DNA from 3 places in the Streptomyces sp. NPDC056161 genome. Region 1 is predicted to be linked to each of the others. Evidence: riboswitches for the same ligand, from Rfam matches in the RefSeq annotation. Region 1 holds a riboswitch; each other region holds the start of a gene.
What was found. A riboswitch is a leader RNA that binds a small molecule or an ion and turns the genes downstream of it on or off. The one in region 1 is predicted to bind thiamine pyrophosphate.
Positions count from the first base shown of each region.

Region 2: it holds a riboswitch for thiamine pyrophosphate, as region 1 does, so the genes downstream of both, thiO (glycine oxidase ThiO) here and ACFC09_RS38775 (thiamine ABC transporter substrate binding subunit) in region 1, are expected to answer to the same signal.
Region 3: it holds a riboswitch for thiamine pyrophosphate, as region 1 does, so the genes downstream of both, thiC (phosphomethylpyrimidine synthase ThiC) here and ACFC09_RS38775 (thiamine ABC transporter substrate binding subunit) in region 1, are expected to answer to the same signal.

Region 1 is NZ_JBHJUV010000064.1:123-6,432, forward strand. Features, by position in the region: gene rlmN (23S rRNA (adenine(2503)-C(2))-methyltransferase RlmN) at 1-1,060, shown strand, start outside; TPP riboswitch at 1,171-1,278, shown strand; gene ACFC09_RS38775 (thiamine ABC transporter substrate binding subunit) at 1,360-2,430, shown strand; gene ACFC09_RS38780 (ABC transporter permease) at 2,523-4,157, shown strand; gene ACFC09_RS38785 (ABC transporter ATP-binding protein) at 4,157-5,176, shown strand; gene ACFC09_RS38790 (maleylpyruvate isomerase family mycothiol-dependent enzyme) at 5,200-5,997, shown strand; gene ACFC09_RS38795 (LAETG motif-containing sortase-dependent surface protein) at 6,058-6,310, opposite strand, start outside.
Region 2 is NZ_JBHJUV010000073.1:4,060-10,369, reverse strand. Features, by position in the region: gene thiE (thiamine phosphate synthase) at 1-70, opposite strand, end outside; gene ACFC09_RS40560 (Rv2175c family DNA-binding protein) at 380-745, opposite strand; gene ACFC09_RS40555 (NAD(P)/FAD-dependent oxidoreductase) at 813-2,054, opposite strand; TPP riboswitch at 2,397-2,508, shown strand; gene thiO (glycine oxidase ThiO) at 2,506-3,669, shown strand; gene thiS (sulfur carrier protein ThiS) at 3,666-3,866, shown strand; gene ACFC09_RS40540 (thiazole synthase) at 3,870-4,664, shown strand; gene pknB (Stk1 family PASTA domain-containing Ser/Thr kinase) at 5,008-6,310, shown strand, end outside.
Region 3 is NZ_JBHJUV010000023.1:28,409-34,718, reverse strand. Features, by position in the region: gene ACFC09_RS22065 (aminoglycoside phosphotransferase family protein) at 1-719, opposite strand, end outside; gene thiC (phosphomethylpyrimidine synthase ThiC) at 2,310-4,148, opposite strand; TPP riboswitch at 4,141-4,318, opposite strand; gene ACFC09_RS22055 (YibE/F family protein) at 4,390-5,913, shown strand; gene ACFC09_RS22050 (SsgA family sporulation/cell division regulator) at 5,999-6,310, opposite strand, start outside.

The DNA.
Region 1 (6,310 bases):
GCGGCCGCCGCGGCATCTCGCTGATCTCTCGCCCGCCGAACGCAAGGAGGCCGTCGCCGCGATCGGCGAGAAGCCGTTCCGGGCGAAGCAGCTCTCGCAGCACTACTTCGCGCGGTACGCGCACGACCCCGAGCAGTGGACCGACATTCCCGCGGCCTCCCGAGGCCGGCTGCGGGAGGCGTTGTTCCCCGAGCTGATGACGGTCGTACGGCACCTGTCGACCGACGAGGGAACCACTCGTAAGACGCTGTGGCGGATGTTCGACGGGACGCTCGTCGAGTCGGTGCTGATGCGGTATCCGGACCGGGTGACGATGTGCATCAGCTCGCAGGCGGGCTGCGGGATGAACTGCCCCTTCTGCGCCACCGGGCAGGCCGGTCTCGACCGGAACCTGTCGACCGCCGAGATCGTGCACCAGATCGTGGACGGGATGCGGGCCCTCAGGGACGGCGAGGTGCCCGGCGGCCCCGCGCGGCTGTCCAACATCGTGTTCATGGGCATGGGCGAGCCGCTCGCCAACTACAAGCGGGTCGTGGGCGCGATCCGGGCGCTCACCGACCCAGAGCCGGACGGGCTCGGGCTGTCCCAGCGCGGCATCACCGTCTCGACCGTCGGACTCGTCCCGGCCATCCACCGGTTCGCCGACGAGGGCTTCAAGTGCCGCCTCGCGATCTCCCTGCACGCGCCCGACGACGAACTGCGCGACACCCTCGTCCCCGTGAACACGCGGTGGAAGGTGCGCGAGGTGCTGGACGCCGGTCTGGAATACGCCGCCAGGTCCGGGCGCCGGCTGTCCATCGAGTACGCGCTGATCCGCGACATCAACGACCAGGCGTGGCGGGGCGACCGGCTCGGCCGGCTGCTCAAGGGCAAGCCCGTGCACGTCAACCTCATCCCGCTCAACCCGACGCCGGGCTCCAAGTGGACCGCCTCCAGGCCCGAGGACGAGCGGGCCTTCGTGGCGGCCATCGAGGCGCACGGGGTGCCGGTGACCGTCCGGGACACCCGCGGGCAGGAGATCGACGGCGCCTGCGGTCAGCTGGCTGCCACCGAACGATAGCCGGACGGTAGTCTGAGCCCGGTCATAACGTCATATCGCGAACCTCGCGTTCCGAACACTCCGATCACTCCGAATACTCCAAACACTCCAAGCATTCCGCACAATTTGAATATTTCCGACAGGGGAGCGCCACAGCGCTGAGAGTGCGGCACACCGGCCGCAGACCCTCCGAACCTCGCCCAGGTCATTCTGGGTAGGGAGATCGGTCCTCACTCAAGCTGTTGCGCCCTGCCCGGACCTGCCTCGTACGGTCCGGGCAGGGCCGCGTCTCTTCCTGGTCAACCCCAGGAGGAATCCAGTTGCACACCAAGACCTTCGTGGCCGTCGCGGTCGGGCTCGGCCTGGTCACGCTGTCCGCGTGCGGATCCACGAACGACGGGGGCGCCGACTCCAAGACGGTCACCCTCGTCAGCCACGATTCGTGGGCGGTCTCGAAGAACGTGCTCAAGGACTTCGAGAAGCAGTCCGGTTACACCGTCAGGGTCCTCAAGGACGGCGACGCCGGGCAGGCCGTCAACAAGGCGATCCTGACCAAGGACAACCCGCAGGGCGACGTCTTCTTCGGCGTCGACAACACCCTGCTGTCGCGCGCCCTCGACAACGGGCTGTTCCAGTCGTACCAGCCGAAGGACTACGACCGGATCGAACCCGAGTACCGGGACGGCACGTCCGGGCACCAGGTCACGCCCATCGACACCGGTGACATCTGCGTCAACTACGACAAGGCGTACTTCGAGCGGCACCGGCTGGCCCCGCCGCAGACCTTCGACGACCTGGTCGAACCCCGGTACAAGAACCTGCTCGTCACCGAGAACGCCGCCACCTCCTCGCCCGGCCTCGGTTTTCTGCTCGGCACCGCCGCGAAGTACGGCGACGCCGGCTGGAGCGCGTACTGGAAGAAGCTCAAGGCCAACGGCGTCAAGGTGGTCGACGGCTGGGAGCAGGCGTACGACGAGGAGTTCTCCGGTTCGGCCGGCGGCAGGAAGGCGGGCGGCGACCGGCCGCTCGTCGTGTCGTACGCCTCCTCGCCGCCCGCCGAGGTCGTCTACGCCGACCCGAAACCGGCCACCGCGCCCACCGGAGTGGCCGCCGGTACCTGCTTCCGGCAGATCGAGTACGCCGGACTGCTCTCGGGTGCCCGCAACAGCGCGGGCGGCAAGGCGTTCCTGGACTTCCTGACCGGCAAGGAGTTCCAGGAGGACATGCCGCTGAACATGTTCGTCTACCCGGTGCGCACGGATGCCGCGGTGCCGCAGGAGTTCGAGAAGTACGGCCCGCGGGCCAAGGACCCCGAGACCATGGCGCCCGACCGGATCGCCGCCGACCGTGACCAGTGGGTCAAGTCGTGGACCTCACTCGTACTGAACTGACCGGGGCGGACGAGGGGACCGGGCCGGCCGAGGCGGCCGGTTCCCTCCCGCGCGGGCGGCGCGGCACCGGGAGCCTGGTACGGCTCGCGCTGCTGGCCGGGCCCGTCGCGTTCTTCGCCGTGTTCTTCGCCTGGCCGGTGGCCGCGATCGTCACCCGCGGTCTGAAACCGGACGGCGCCTGGCGGCTGGGACGGATCGCGGACGTCGTGGCCCGTTCCGACATCCGGCACGTGCTGTGGTTCACCACCTGGCAGGCGCTCGCCTCCACCGCGCTCACCCTGCTGGTCGCGCTGCCCGGCGCGTACGTCTTCGCCCGCCTCGACTTCCCGGGCAAACGGGTCCTGCGGGCCGTGGTCACCGTGCCGTTCGTGCTGCCGACCGTCGTCGTCGGCACCGCCTTCCTCGCCCTCGTCGGACGTGGCGGCCTCCTCGACGACCTGTGGGGCGTGCGGCTGGACACCACCGTCTGGGCGATCCTGCTCGCGCACGTCTTCTTCAACTACGCCGTCGTCGTCCGCACGGTCGGCGGACTGTGGGCCGGGCTCGACCCGCGCCAGGAGGAGGCCGCGCGGATGCTGGGCGCGTCGCCGCCGGCCGCCTGGCGCAGGGTGACCCTGCCGGCGCTGGCCCCGGCGGTGGCCGCCGCCGCGCTGATGGTGTTCCTGTTCACCTTCACCTCCTTCGGCGTGGTGCAGATCCTCGGCGGCCCCACCTTCGCCACGCTCGAAGTGGAGATCTACCGGGAGACGTCCCAGATCTTCGACCTGTCCACGGCCGCGGTCCTCACCCTGGTCCAGTTCGCGGCGGTCGGCGTGATCCTCGCCGTGCACGCCTGGACGGTACGGCGGCGGGAGAGCACGCTGCGCCTGGTCGACGCGTCGCTGACGGCACGCCGGCCGCGCGGGGCGGGCCAGTGGGCGCTGCTCGGCGGTGTCCTGGCCACCGTCGTCCTGCTCGTGCTGCTGCCGCTCGGGGTGCTGGTGCAGCGCTCCCTCGCCGCTCCCGGCCTCGGCTACTACCGGGCGCTGACCCGTGCGGACGGCGGTACGTTCCTGGTGGCGCCGATCGCCGCGGTCGGCAACTCCCTGCGCTACGCCGTCGTCGCCACCGCCATCGCGGTGCTGATCGGCTCCCTCGCCGCCGCGGCCCTCGCCCGCGGCGCGGGCCGGATCGTACGGGGCTTCGACGCGCTGCTGATGCTGCCGCTCGGCGTGTCCGCCGTGACCGTCGGTTTCGGTTTCCTGATCGCGCTGGACAAGCCGCCGCTCGACCTGCGGCAGTCCTGGATCCTCGTGCCGCTCGCCCAGGCGCTGGTCGGCGTGCCCTTCGTCGTACGGACCATGCTGCCGGTGCTGCGGGCCGTCGACGGGCGGCTCAGGGAGGCGGCGGCCGTGCTCGGGGCGTCGCCCTGGCGGGTGTGGCGCGAGGTCGATCTGCCGCTGGTGCGGCGGGCGCTGCTGATCGCGGCCGGATTCGCGTTCGCCGTCTCGCTCGGGGAGTTCGGCGCGACCGTGTTCATCGCGCGGCCCGACAACCCCACGCTGCCGGTCGCCGTGGCCCGGCTGCTCGGCCGGCCGGGCGATCTCAACTACGGCCAGGCGATGGCCCTTTCCACGATTCTCATGGTGGTGTGCGCGGTGTCCCTGCTGGCGCTGGAACGCCTGCACCTCCCGTCTCGAACAGAGGCGACCGGGGGGATCCCGGTCGACCGGACCGGGGAGTTCTGATGCTGCTGAGCCTCACGTCCGCGACCGTGCGCCTCGGCGGGCGGGCCGTGCTCGACGCCGTCGATCTGGCGGTAGCCGAGCACGAGATCGTCTGCGTGCTCGGGCCCAGCGGCAGCGGCAAGTCGACGCTGCTGCGGGCGGTGGCCGGACTTCAGCCCCTGGACGCGGGGCGGGTGGCGCTCGACGGACGGGACCAGACGGGCGTGCCCGCGCACCGGCGCGAGGTCGGGCTGATGTTCCAGGACCACCAGCTGTTCCCGCAGCGGGACGTGGGCGGCAACGTGGCGTTCGGGCTGCGGATGCGCGGCGCGTCGAAGGAGCGGCAGCGGACCGCGGTGGCGGAGCTGCTGGACCTGGTGGGGCTGCCGGGGGCCGCCCGGCGGGCCGTGGCCCGGCTCTCCGGCGGCGAACAGCAGCGGGTCGCGCTCGCCCGAGCCCTCGCGCCCCGGCCGCGGCTGCTGATGCTGGACGAACCGCTCGGCCAGCTCGACCGCTCGCTGCGGGAACGGCTCGTGGTCGAACTGCGGGAGCTGTTCGACCGGTTGGGCACCACCGTGCTCGCCGTCACCCACGACCAGGGCGAGGCTTTCGCGCTGGCCGACCGGGTGGTCGTGATGCGGGACGGCCGGATCGCCCAGTCCGGTACGCCCCTTGAGGTGTGGCAGCGGCCCGCCGACGAGTTCGTGGCCCGCTTCCTCGGCTTCGAGAACGTCGTCGACGCGCAGATCACCGGAGCGGTGGCGGTCACCCCGTGGGGGAAGCTCCCGGTGCCCGAGCCCGCGCCCCAGGGCCGGCGCACCCTGCTGGTACGCCCCGCCGGCATCCGGCTCGGACCGGCCGGCGAGGGCCCGCGCGCCATGGTGACCGCGCGCACCTTCAAGGGCACCCATGTGGCCGTGCGCCTCCAGCCGGGGGACGGCCCGCGTCTTGAGGCGGCGTGCGCGCTGCGGGCGGCGCCGGAGACCGGGGACGAGGTGGGGGTGGAGTTCGACCCGGCGGAAATCGTCGTGCTGGGATGACCGCGAGGCCGTAGCGTCGGGGCATGACGCTCCTCACGCATGACCGCTACTGCGACGAGATCGCCCACCAGATCGGGCAGTTGAGGGCCGTGGTCACCTCCGGCGCCGATCTGTCCGCCACCGTACCCACCTGCCCGGACTGGTCGCTGGAGGACCTGCTGCGGCACCTGGGCGGCGCTCTGCGCTGGGTGGAGTTGCTGGTCAGGACCCGGGCCCAGGAGAACGTCCCCGCGGAGCGGGTCCCCCACGCCGGGCGGCCCGAGGCGCGCGGCGACGCCGCGGCGCTGGACGCCTGGCTCGCGGAGACCGGCCGGCTGCTCGTCGACACCCTGCGCGAGGCCGGGCCGGACACGAAGGTGTGGACCTGGGCCGGAATCCTCGACGCCGGCTTCTGGGCCCGCCGGATGACCCACGAGATCACCATCCACCGGGCTGATGCCGCGCTCGCCGCCGGACTGCCCTACGACGTCGCCCCGGACGTGGCCGCGGACGCGATCGACGAGTGGTTGCAGATCATCGAGTTGGTGCAGCGCTCGGGCCTGCGGAAGGAGACCGTGGAACTGCGCGGGCCGGGCCGCAGCATCCATCTGCACGCCACCGACACCCCGCCCGAGCTGAACGCCGAGTGGTTCGTCGAGCTGACCGACGAGGGCGTCGCCTGGCGCCGCGGCCATGAGAAGGCGACGGTCGCGCTGCGCGGTCCGCTCACCTCGGTCCTGCTCGCCTTCTACACCCGTATCCCGCCGACAGGACCGGAGTTGGAGGTCGTCGGCGAGCGGGAGCTGCTGGACTTCTGGCTGGAGCGGGCCACGTTCGGCTGAACGACCGCGGCCCGCCCCCGCGGTGCGGGGACGGGCCGCGGCGTGTGCCGAAGTGAGGCGTCAGCGGTTGCTGTTGGCCCCGCGGCGGCGCATGCCGAAGAACACCGCGCCACCGCCGACGACGACGAAGGCGGCGGCGATACCGGCGATCAGAGTGGTGTTGGAGTTCGCACCGGTCTCGGCGAGGTTCGAGTCACCGGCCGCCGGGGACGGCGCGTTGCTCGACGTACCCGCCGGGGCGGTGCTGCTCTCCGAGGCCGACGGAGTCGGGGTCTGGGACTCCGCCGGCGTCGACTCGGACTCCGACGGAGCC
Region 2 (6,310 bases), on a different contig from region 1:
TGCCGGTGTTGACGGCCGCGCTGTCGGTGTTGACGGCCGCGCTGTCGGCCGTGATGTCGGTGTCCGGCATGTGTGTCCCCCCGGGATGGGTGCGAGGTCGGTGCGGTGGTGCAGTGGTGAGGTGTCGTGACGTACGGGCCGGGCCGACCGCCCGTTCCGGGGCGGACCGCCCGTTCCGGCCGTCCGGGCGAGCCGCCCGGACGGGGCGCGGGCCCGCGGCCCCGCGGGGAGCGGCGGCACGGTGGCCCGGCGACCGGGCGCGGGACCGCGAAGCGCGGCACCGGGTCAGGCGGCCGGGCGTCGGACGGGCCCTGGGCCGTGGTTCACCACGGCCGTGGCCCGTCCGGAGCCGCGGCCCGTACGTCGGAGGGCGTTCGGATCAGACGGCGAGCGCCTGGGCGCGGCGCTTCACCTCCGTGCCGCGGTTCTCGCTGAGGGCCTGCGCGGGGGTGCCGGGCAGGGTCGGGTCAGGAGTAAAGAGCCACTCCAGCATTTCCTCGTCCGTGAAGCCGTCGTCCCGCAGGAGCGTCAGGGTCCCGGACAGACCCTTGACGACCTTGTCCCCGTCGATGAAGGCGGCAGGGACGTGCAGCGCACGGTTCTCGCCACGGCGTACGGCGATGAGCTGGCCCTCCTTGACCAGCTGCCGGACACGTGTCACCTCGACGCCGAGCTGCTCGGCGATGTCGGGGAGGGTGAGCCATGCAGGGACGAGAGCATCGATCTTTGCGTCAATCTCGGTCACGGAAACAGCGTGCCATCCCGGACCGACAGTCGGAAGCCAGGCCCGTCCGACCTGGGGATATCGCGCGTCACGCGGTGGCCTCCTTCAGCGGCCGCGCCGGGTCCGCGAGCAGCCGCGGATCCATCGGCGTGCCCGCCTCGATCAGCCGCCGTCCCTGCGCCAGATCACGCGGCCGGCCCACCGCCAGCAGGGCGACCAGCCGGCCCGCGCCCAGCCAGCAGACGGTCCAGGCGGGCCCGGCGGGGTCGCCGCGCCACAGCAGCGTGTCGGCCGCCGGGTAGTGGCCGATGTACTGCACGAAACGCCCGAACTGCTCGGACCAGAAGTACGGCACCGGGTCGTAGGCCGCCGGGGTGTCGCCGATGATGTTCGCGGCGACCGTGCGCGGCCCCTGGAGGGCGTTGTCCCAGTGGTGGACGAGCAGGCGCTCGCCGTACCGGGCGGAGGGGAAGGACGCGCAGTCGCCGACCGCGTAGACGTCCGGCGCGGAGGCGCGCAGATGGTCGTCGGCCACGACCTCGCGATGGGCGCCCAGCTCGATGCCGGAACCCGCCAGCCAGGCGGTGGCGGGGCGGGCGCCGATGCCGACCACGACGGCGCCCGCGGGCAGCCGCGAGCCGTCGTCGAGCACCACCGCACCGGGCTCGACGCGCGCCACGCGCGCGTGGGTGCGCAGTTCGGTGCCGCTGTCCGCGTACCAGGCCGCCATCGGCGCCGTGACCTCGGCCGGGAGCGCGCCCGCGAGCGGGCGGTCGGCGGCCTCGACGACCGTGACCGCGCAGCCCGCCTCGCGGGCCGCCGTGGCGAACTCGGCCCCGATCCAGCCCGCGCCGACGACCACGATGTCGTGCTGCCGGGCGAGCACCGGCCGCAGCGCCTGGGCGTCGTCGAGGGTGCGCAGCAGGTGCACGCCGGGGACGCCCTCCGCGCCGGGCAGCAGGATCGGTTCGGCGCCGGTGGCGAGGACCAGGACGTCGTACGGCACCGGACCGGCCGCGGTGTCCAGCTCGTGGTCGCCGGGGCGCACGCCGAGCGCCTCCCGGCCCAGTTCGAGGTCGATGCCGAGCGCGCCGAAATCGACGTCGAAGGCGGAGCCCTCGACCTTGCCGAGCAGCACGGCCTTGGACAGCGGTGGCCGGTCGTACGGCGCGTGGGGCTCCGCGCCGACCACGGTCACCATGCCCTTGAACCCCTGTTCCCGCAGGGCGACCGCGGTCTGCACCCCGGCCATGCCCGCGCCGGCGACGACCACGCGCCGCACCTGTGACGTGCTCCGTTGCTGCGTCTGCTGGCTCACGCTGATCACCATAGTCAACTGACGTTTTGTCAGGCAGGGGGCATGCTGGGTGACCTGCTGCACACGGGATCGTCCGGTGTCCGCCAGGGGCCCGTGCCGGCCGTTCTTCCGTGCGCGCCGCGCCGCCCACCGGAGCCCGCCGAGCCGCGTGCGGGGGCCGTGAGCGCGGTGCGGAGGCCGTGAGCGCGGTGCGGAGGCCGTGAGCGCGGTGCGGAGGCCGTGAGCGCGGTGCGGAGGCCGTGAGCGCGGTGCGACCGGAGCCCGCCGAGCGCGGTGCGGGCCGGGGCCGCGAGCGCGGTGCGGGCCGAGGCTTCCTTTTCGAGGCGGGCGGCGGCGGGCTAGGGTGGCCACCGTACAAGCACTCGCGGGAGCCCGGACGCACCGGGCTGAGAGGGAGGCTGGCGGCCTCCGACCGTACGAACCTGATCCGGGTCATGCCGGCGAAGGGAGGGGCTGGACGCCCATGTCGTCACGTACGTCAGATGTCCTCGTCATCGGGGGCGGAATCATCGGCCTGGTCACGGCCTGGCGGGCCGCGCAGCGCGGATTCGCCACGGCCGTCGTGGATCCCGAGCCGGGTGGCGGGGCCGCGCAGGTCGCGGCCGGCATGCTGGCCGCGGTCACCGAACTGCACCACGGCGAGCAGACGCTGCTCGGCCTGAACCTGGCCTCGGCGCGCCGCTATCCGGACTTCGCGGCCGAGCTGACCGAGCTGACCGGCCGCGACCTCGGCTACCGCCGGTGCGGCACGCTCGCCGTCGCACTGGACGCCGACGACCGCGCGCACCTGCGCGACCTGCACGAACTGCAACAGCGCTCCGGTCTTGAGTCCGAGTGGCTGTCCGGCCGGGACTGCCGTCGTCTGGAGCCGATGCTCGCGCCGGGGGTGCGGGGCGGGCTGCGGGTGGACGGCGACCACCAGATCGACCCGCGGCGGCTGGCGGCGGCACTGCTGGCAGCCTGCGAACGGGCGGGAGTGGTGTTCCATCGCGCCTGGGCCGAGCGCTGCGCGGTGCGCCGGGACCGGGCCGTCGGGGTGACCACCGGGGACGGCACCGAACTGGCTGCCGGTCAGCTGGTGCTCGCGGCCGGCAGCCTGAGCGGCCGGCTGGCGGGCCTGCCGGAGGCCGTGCTGCCGCCGGTGCGGCCGGTGAAGGGCCAGGTGCTGCGGCTGACCGTGCCGAAGCGGTACGCGCCGTTCCTGAGCCGGACCGTGCGGGCCGTGGTGCGCGGCAGCCAGGTCTACCTGGTGCCGCGGGAGAACGGTGAACTGGTCGTCGGGGCGACCGACGAGGAACTGGGCTGGGACACCACGGTGACCGCGGGCGGCGTGTACGAGCTGCTGCGGGACGCGCACGAGCTGGTGCCCGGGATCACCGAACTGCCGCTGACCGAGACCCGGGCCGGGCTGCGGCCCGGCTCCCCGGACAACGCGCCGCTGCTCGGCCCGACCGCGCTCGACGGGCTGCACGTGGCCACCGGGCACTACCGCAACGGTGTGCTGCTCACCCCGGTCACCGGGGATGTCATGGCGCACCTCCTGGCCACCGGGACGCTCCCGGAGGAGGCCCGTCCGTTCACCCCCGCGCGCTTCGGCGCCGCCGCCCTCACGGAGCAGCCCGCATGATCATCTCCGTCAACGGGGAGCACCGGGAGATCGCGCCCGGCACGGCCCTCGACGCCCTCGTGCAGACCCTCACCACGGCGGCCGGCGGAGTGGCCGCCGCGCTCAACGAAACCGTCGTCCCGCGCGCGCAGTGGCCCGCCACCGCCCTGAGCGAGGGGGACCGCGTCGAAGTCCTCACCGCCGTCCAAGGAGGCTGAGCCATGGCCGACGATCCCTTCGTCCTCGGCGGTACGTCCTTCACGTCCCGGTTGATCATGGGTACGGGCGGTGCGCCCAGCCTCGACGTGCTGGAGCGGGCGCTGGTCGCCTCCGGAACGGAGCTGACCACCGTGGCGATGCGCCGGGTCGACCCCGATGTGCACGGGTCCGTGCTCTCGGTCCTGGAACGGCTCGGCATCCGGGTGCTGCCCAACACGGCGGGCTGCTTCACCGCGGGCGAGGCGGTGCTGACCGCGCGGCTGGCCCGGGAGGCGCTCGGGTCCGATCTGATCAAACTTGAGGTGATCGCCGACGAGCGGACACTGCTGCCGGACCCGATCGAGCTGCTGGACGCGGCGGAGACCCTGGTGGACGACGGTTTCACGGTGCTGCCGTACACGAACGACGATCCCGTGCTGGCGCGGAAGCTGGAGGACGTGGGGTGCGCGGCGGTGATGCCGCTCGGCTCGCCGATCGGTTCCGGGCTCGGGATCCGCAATCCGCACAACTTCCAGCTGATCGTGGAGCACGCGCGCGTACCGGTGATCCTGGACGCGGGAGCCGGTACGGCGTCGGACGTGGCGCTTGCGATGGAGCTGGGGTGCGCGGGGGTCATGCTGGCCTCGGCCGTCACCCGGTCGCAGCAACCGGAGCGGATGGCGGAGGCGATGCGGCACGCGGTGGACGCGGGGCGGCTGGCACGGCTGGCGGGGCGGATCCCTCGTCGGCACTTCGCCGAGGCGTCGTCTCCCCCGGAGGGCCTGGCCGTGCTCGATCCGGAGCGGCCCGCGTTCTGAGCGGGGCGGTCGTGCCGGGACGCGCTGCCCACCACGCGCCACCCGTTTGCCGTCCGCCGAGCGGTGGACGTTTCCCGTGGGGGCCCGGCGTCGGTGGTGGCTGCGGGGGGCGGGTTCGTGGGGCCGGGGATTCCGGGGCCGGTGAAGGGTCGGAGAGGGCCGTCGGTCCGGGTGGGGCGGTGAGGGCGTCGGGCCCGGTCACGGGCCGTGGGTGGCGGGTGGGGGGTTCCGGGGGTGACGGGGTGACGGGGTGTCGCGGGACGGGTCACAGGTCGGCCGCAGTCCCGGTCCGATCTCTCGGTAACGAGGAGGACTGTCGGTACCGGCTCGTAGACTCACCTGCGTGGATACGACCCTTCAGGACCCCCTGGTCGGGCAGGTGCTCGACGGCCGTTATCGCGTCGACGCCCGGATCGCGGTCGGCGGGATGGCCACGGTCTACCGGGCCCTGGACACCCGTCTGGACCGCATCCTCGCGCTCAAGGTGATGCATCCGGCCCTCGCCGCCGACGGGTCGTTCGTCGAGCGGTTCATCCGGGAGGCGAAGTCGGTGGCCCGGCTCGCCCACCCGAACGTCGTACAGGTCTTCGACCAGGGCATGGACAGGGCGTACGTCTATCTCGCCATGGAGTACGTCGCCGGGTGCACGCTGCGCGACGTGCTGCGCGAGCGGGGCGCGTTGCAGCCGCGGGCCGCGCTGGACATCCTGGAACCGGTGCTGGCCGCGCTCGGCGCCGCGCACCGCGCCGGGTTCGTGCACCGGGACATGAAGCCCGAGAACGTGCTCATCGGGGACGACGGGCGGGTCAAGGTCGCGGACTTCGGGCTGGTGCGGTCGGTGGACACCGTGACCAGTACGACGGGGGCCGTGCTGGGAACCGTCTCGTACCTCGCGCCCGAGCAGATCGAGAACGGGACCACCGATCCGCGCGTCGACGTGTACGCGTGCGGTGTCGTCCTGCACGAGATGCTCACCGGTGCGAAGCCGCACGACGGGGACTCCCCCGCCGCGGTGCTCTACAAGCACCTCCACGAGGACGTGCCGCCGCCGTCCGCCACCGTGCCCGGCCTGGCGTACGAGCTGGACGGGCTGGTCGCCTCGGCCACCGCCCGTGATCCGGAGGGCCGGCCGCGGGACGCCGTGGCACTGCTCGCCCAGGTGCGGCGGGCCCGCGCGGGACTCACCGCCCAGCAGTTGGACGCGGTGCCTCCGCAGGCGCTCACCGCGGAGCACGACATCACCGAGGACCGTACGAGCGTGATTCCGCGTTCGCTGGCGATCCCGCGGCTGCTGCCGGTGAACGACGACGACCTCCCCGGTGCGGTCGGCAACCGGACGGCCCGGTTCGAGACCTCGGCGCTGCCGCCCCGGCGGTGGTCCGTGCGGCCGGGACGGAGGCTCGTCACGCTGGTCGTCGCCGTGCTGGTGGTCCTCGGCGGCGGGATCGGCGTCTGGTACATCAACTCGGGGCAGTTCACACGGGTGCCGCCGCTGCTGGCGAAGACCGAGGCACAGGCACGGGAGCGGCTCAGGGCGGACGGGCTCGACGTGAAGCAGGTCGAGCACGCCTACAGCGACACGGTGCGGCGCGGCACGGTCATCAGCACCGACCCCGAGGCCGGCGCCCGCATCCGCAACAACGACT
Region 3 (6,310 bases), on a different contig from region 1:
GCGTACTGCTCCTCCGTCTGCCAACCAAGACTGTGGTGCTCCACCGCCGTGACCATGAGATCCCACTCGGGATGGTCGTAGCAGAAGGCTTCAAAGTCGATCAGGATCACACGGCCCTGGTCATCCACCATGAGGTTCTGCACATGAGCGTCCCCGTGCACCGGCCCCTTGGGCGTCTCGAACCTCAGCTCCGCGTACTTGTCCTGTAGCTCATGCCAACGCTTCCGCAAGAAGACCTTGTCATCGTTCGGGATGACGGCACGGTCGACTCGCAGCTCTTGCTTGTCAAAGGGACTGAACGACGGCAGCGACAGCCCGTCCGGCACGGTCAGCGAGTGCAGATCCCGCAGGACCTTGCCCAGCTCCCCGTACGTTGCTTTACGGTCTCCCTCAACGATCAGGTGCCAGAACGTCACCGGGTGACCGTTGATCAGGAGAGGCTGCTCAAGATCCTCAACGATCCGAGCAGCCGGGAACTGTTCCTCCGCCAGCCACCGCGACACATCCACTTCGCCGCGAGCCTTGGACAACCACTCTTCCCCCCGCGCCACGCGCACGACCACCGGCGCGGATGCCAGCCGAAACAGCGCGTTCTCCCCGAGGCGGATCAGCTCCGCGCCTGTGTCATCGAGCCCCGCGGCCCGGCACGCGGCAGCCATCACCCGCGCAGCCCTCGCCGACGTGAACCCCTCTTCCGATCGAGCAGCGTCAACCGCCATGCCCGTACCAGCTCCCCTAGTCGCGCGCGATCAACCAGCGCACGAATACGGGTGACCAACCCGACGTACGCCGGACACGACCACGACGGTATCGAGGGAAGCACCGCAACACGAGGGTACGAACGCCAGCGACAAGGGCGCAGACAGCGTATGTGTGGGACGACACGGCTTGTATGCGGGTTTGGGTGGGACTGGCTACTGCGGAAACAGCTGGACGAGAAGATGCGTGGACACACAGTATGAGGAGGACGTCAAAGCCATCCTCTTGATAAGCACCCAGCACTCCGGGCGCCAACCCTGTGCCTTCACATAGGATCTTTACTTGTCAGGAGGTTGTCTCCCAGATTTCAGCGGTAGCAGCAAAAGAGCCACTAGCACGATCAAAGGCCCCAACCTTAATAAAGGCGATTCGCCCTGCTGCCGTCTTGACGCAAAAGCGATCCCCGCTGGCCACTGGCGAGGTCTCCGCACTCCACGTGGTAATTTTGTCTAAACATTGCTGACGATTAGGTCTAGTCGAATCGGACCACTGTGCAATTGTGGACTGTGTCGTAAAAGAGCCTCCGCCAAGGCCGTACAAGGTTGCCCCCTTGGCCTCTGCTTTACCTTCTGCGTCGGACTCAGTGTAGACCCAGACGCTTGCACCAGTATTACTGGATAGCCTTTTAGGGGGAAGCGAGTCAAGGTCGACGAAGCTCAGATTGATGGCCCCTGAATACCGGATACTAGTTGAGCTTGGGGCAGGTGCACCTGTGGTGCTACTCGTAGCCTCTCTAGAAGAAGAGTCTACGTCGGAGGCAGCCGAAGTGCTGGAGGTTTTCGATGGTTCGTCGGATTTCCCGACAGTGTTCCCCTTGTTACCATCCCCGCAGAGCGCCCCTGAATAGCAATTTGTTTTACTATCCGAACAACCCGCAAGAGGGGCGGCAATCACGAGGGACGCCACCAAAAACAACATGCGACCTAAACGAACTCGCACAAAATCCCCCTAACCACCCTTTAAGGATTTGCGGTTTCATTTTTGCCGCCGTTGACACTGTTTCCAGAGTTACTGTCACCACAGATCGCACCCTGACTGCATTCAGTCCGCTTCCCCCCGTCGTCACCCTGAAAGACGCCGGTGATTATGGCCGCAATAATTAGAGCAACCGCACCGATTCCAGCACTCCACAGGGCTACCTTGTTATTTCTACCCAGCCCGGCCACATCACTCCCAGCGATCAGCCGATTACGCGAAGTAATCAAGATCCGATTCCCCGCGTACCGGACAGCGACTTCAACACCCGGGATCGTAGCGCAAGGATCTTCAATGCGCCGTCGACCAATGATGTGTAGTAACAGCGAACGCGCCTGTGATCAAAAGTAGTTGATGCCTCAGACGCGCAAGCAGTGAACGACTCCGGCTCGATGCGGATGTGCCGTCATGCATGGCCCTCACGCTCCACCGAAGGCGCGCGCCAGCGGACCAATCCAATAGTGCAGTTGCAGACCAAGCACTACCGGCAGTGGGTGCACAAAGCGGCTCGTACAGCCAAGCGCCGAGCGCCGGCCCAGGCCCCCTCGGAGTCCTAGGCCGCCGCCTACCTGGGCCTACTCCGCCATCGGCAGGTAAACCCGATGCCCCGCCTCCGCGAACTCCTTCGACTTCTGGAGCATCCCCTCCGTGATCTCGTCCTGTGTGGCGCCCTCAACGGCAGCGGCACCGAAGCGAGATGTGATGGTTTTGCTAATCTTCATCGAGCAGAATTTCGGTCCGCACATGGAGCAGAAGTGGGCCGTCTTGGCGGGCTCGGCCGGGAGCGTCTCGTCGTGGAACTCCCGTGCCGTGTCCGGGTCCAGGGCGAGGTTGAACTGGTCCTCCCACCGGAACTCGAACCGGGCGTCGGACAACGCGTCGTCCCACTCCTGGGCGCCCGGGTGTCCCTTGGCGAGGTCGGCCGCGTGGGCAGCGATCTTGTAGGTGATGACGCCGGTCTTGACGTCGTCCCGGTTGGGCAGGCCCAGGTGCTCCTTGGGCGTGACGTAGCAGAGCATCGCCGTGCCCCACCAGGCGATCATCGCGGCCCCGATGCCGGAGGTGATGTGATCGTAGGCCGGAGCGACGTCCGTCGTCAGCGGGCCGAGCGTATAGAACGGAGCTTCATCGCAGATCTCCTGCTGCAGGTCGATGTTCTCCTTGATCTTGTGCATCGGGACATGTCCCGGGCCCTCGATCATCGTCTGTACATGGAAACGCTGGGCGATCCGGTTGAGTTCCCCGAGCGTGCGCAGTTCCGCGAACTGCGCCTCGTCGTTGGCGTCCGCGATCGAACCGGGGCGCAGGCCGTCGCCGAGCGAGTACGTGACGTCGTAGGCGGCGAGGATCTCGCACAGTTCCTCGAAGTTCTCGTACAGGAACGACTCCTTGTGGTGCGCAAGGCACCAGGCCGCCATGATCGAGCCGCCGCGCGAGACGATGCCGGTCTTGCGGTTCGCGGTCAGCGGCACGTACGGCAGCCGGACGCCCGCGTGGACCGTCATGTAGTCCACGCCCTGCTCGGCCTGCTCGATGACCGTGTCCTTGTAGATCTCCCAGGTCAGTTCCTCGGCCCTGCCGTCGACCTTCTCCAGCGCCTGGTAGAGCGGCACCGTGCCGATGGGGACGGGGGAGTTGCGCAGCACCCACTCGCGAGTGGTGTGGATGTTGCGGCCGGTGGACAGGTCCATGACCGTGTCGGCCCCCCAGCGGGTCGCCCAGGTCATCTTCTCGACCTCCTCCTCGATGGAGGAGGTCACCGCCGAGTTGCCGATGTTGGCGTTGACCTTCACCAGGAACCGTTTACCGATGATCATCGGCTCGATCTCCGGGTGGTTGACGTTGGCCGGCAGGACGGCCCGTCCCGCGGCGATCTCCTCGCGGACCACCTCGGGAGAAACGTTCTCCCTGATCGCCACGAACTCCATTTCCGGAGTGATCTCGCCACGTCGCGCATAGGCGAGTTGCGTGACCGCCGCGACGCCGTCACGGCTCCGGCGCGGCTGCCTGGGGCGGCCGGGGAAGACGGCGTCCAGGTTGCGCAGCCCGCCGCGCGGCGAGGTGTGCTTGATTCCGTCGTCCTCGGGGCGGACGGGACGGCCCGCGTACTCCTCCGTGTCCCCGCGAGCGATGATCCAGCTCTCCCGCAGCGGCGGCAGGCCCCTACGGACATCGGTCTCGACGAGCGGATCGGTGTACGGCCCCGAGGTGTCGTACAGCGTGACCGACTTCCCGTTGGTGAGGTGCACCTGACGGACAGGCACGTGCAGGTCGGAGCGTGAGCCCTCGACATACCCCTTGTGCCAGCCGATGGACTTCCCCGTCGTCGCGCCCTCGACGCCGTCGGATCCGTTGACGGCTCCGATCGTCGCGTGCTGCGTGGAGACAGGCGTGCGTTCGTCCTTGTTGGTCATGAGACCTACTCCCTACGCCGGCATTACCCGGTAACAGGTTCAGCGGTCGACGCAGCGGCTTCCGTTCATCGGTGTTCCATGTGAAACATCGATCGTTCCACGTGAAACATCGCGAATACGGAGGTCAGCGCCCTCTCAGCCCGGTGCTCCGAGCTCCCGCGTGTGCAAAGGTGCCTCCACGCTAGCGTCACTTCGGGCGCGGTGAACAGAGGGCCCCTGTCGTTCTTGCGATGATCGGTCGGTGACCACGATGCAGCAGTCCCCGTCCCCCCCACCCGAGCCGCAGCGCAGACGCGGCTCCGAGCAGGGCGGCGGACACGGCCACGCGGGCCACGGTCCCGGTGCCGGACACAACCGTGGTCCGGGCCATGAACACGGTCCGGGAGTCGGTCAGGGTTCCGGCCAGAGCCCCGGTGAGGGCCACGGACACGGCCATGCACACGGACACGGCCACAGTCACAGCCACGGGCCCGCGGCGCCCGTCTCCAAGCATCTGCGCAAGGTCATCGCGGCCGTCCTCATCCCGTTCACGGCGGCGGTCGTCGTCGGGCTCGTGGTGCTCTGGCCCGGCGGGGCCCCGCCGCACGAGCGCACCGGGGTCGGCTTCGACCGGCAGACGCAGCAGGCCACGGTCACCCAGGTCGTCGCGGTGAGCTGCAAGTCGGTGAACGCCTCGGGGGACACCCCGACCGGCGACACCTCCACCGCCGAGGGCAACTCGGCACAGCAGCAGGCCACCGGTACCTGCAAGAAGGCCACCGTCCGGGTCGACACCGGCAAGGACAAGGGCCGTACGTTCACGGAGATCGTGCAGCCGGACCAGCCACGGCAACTGCACCAGAACGAGAAGGTGGTCGTCGCCTACGAGCCGTCGGCACCGAAGGACCTTCAGTACTCGGTCACCGATGTGAACCGGAAGCTCCCGCTGGCACTGCTCGCCGGCATCTTCGCGCTCGCCGTCGTGGTGGTGGGCCGACTGCGGGGCGTGATGGCGCTCGTCGCCCTTGCCATCAGCTTCCTGGTGCTGACCCTCTTCATCCTGCCCGCCGTTCTACAGGGCTCGAATCCACTGGTCGTGGCCGTGATCGGTTCGAGTGCCATCATGCTGATCGCCCTGTACATCTGCCACGGCCTGTCGGCCCGGACCTCGGTGGCTGTCCTCGGCACGCTGGTCTCGCTGCTGCTGATCGGCGTCCTCGGCTCCGGGTTCATCGGCTGGGCGGCGCTGACGGGCAACACGGACGACAACACCGGCCTGATCCACGGTCTGTACCCGTCGATCGACATGAGCGGTCTGCTCCTGGCCGGCGTCATCATCGGCTCGCTGGGCGTCCTGGACGACGTGACGGTGACACAGACGTCCGCCGTCTGGGAACTGCACGAGGCCAATCCCTCGATGGGCTGGCGCGGGCTGTACCGCGCGGGCATCCGCATCGGCCGTGACCACATCGCGTCCGTCGTCAACACGCTCGTCCTCGCCTACGCCGGCGCCGCTCTGCCGCTGCTGTTGCTCTTCTCGATCGCGCAGAGCAGTGTCGACACGGTCGCCAACAGCGAGTTGGTGGCAGAGGAGATCGTCCGCACCCTGGTGGGCTCGATCGGTCTGGTCGCCTCGGTGCCGGTCACCACGGCGCTGGCGGCGCTGGTCGTGTCGGCCGACCGGCCGGGGCCGGCAGCCCCGGCTCCCGTGGGGGCGGCGGTCCCGGCGGGCACGGCACCGGCCGCCGTAGCCCGCGGCGGGAGGGGCAGGCGCCGCAAGCGGTGACGCGCCGCCCAGAACGGGAAGGTCCGAGAGGAAGCGTTCCTGCACAATCCGCCGTCGGCACCGCCCGCACCCGGCCGACCACGTCTCAGCCGGCGCTCTGCTCCTCGGCCAGGATGCGGTCCAGGGCCTCTTCGAGGTGGGCGTCGAAGTCGGCGAGCGCCCCCTCCTGGCCCAGCGGCACCAGCTTGTCCGTACGGTCCAGGAACGCCACCAGCGGCGGTGCCGAGGACCGGAACACCGCTTGGTCGCCGCCGACCTGGAGCCGGATCAGCACCTCGCCCAGGGCCTCGGAATCGATGGGTGCGATGTGCACGTCACCGTCCCCGCACGGTCGGCCCACCCCGTCGATCAGCAGCTCCCGCCCGAAGGCCCAGGTCACCGGGGCGTCTCCGGGCAG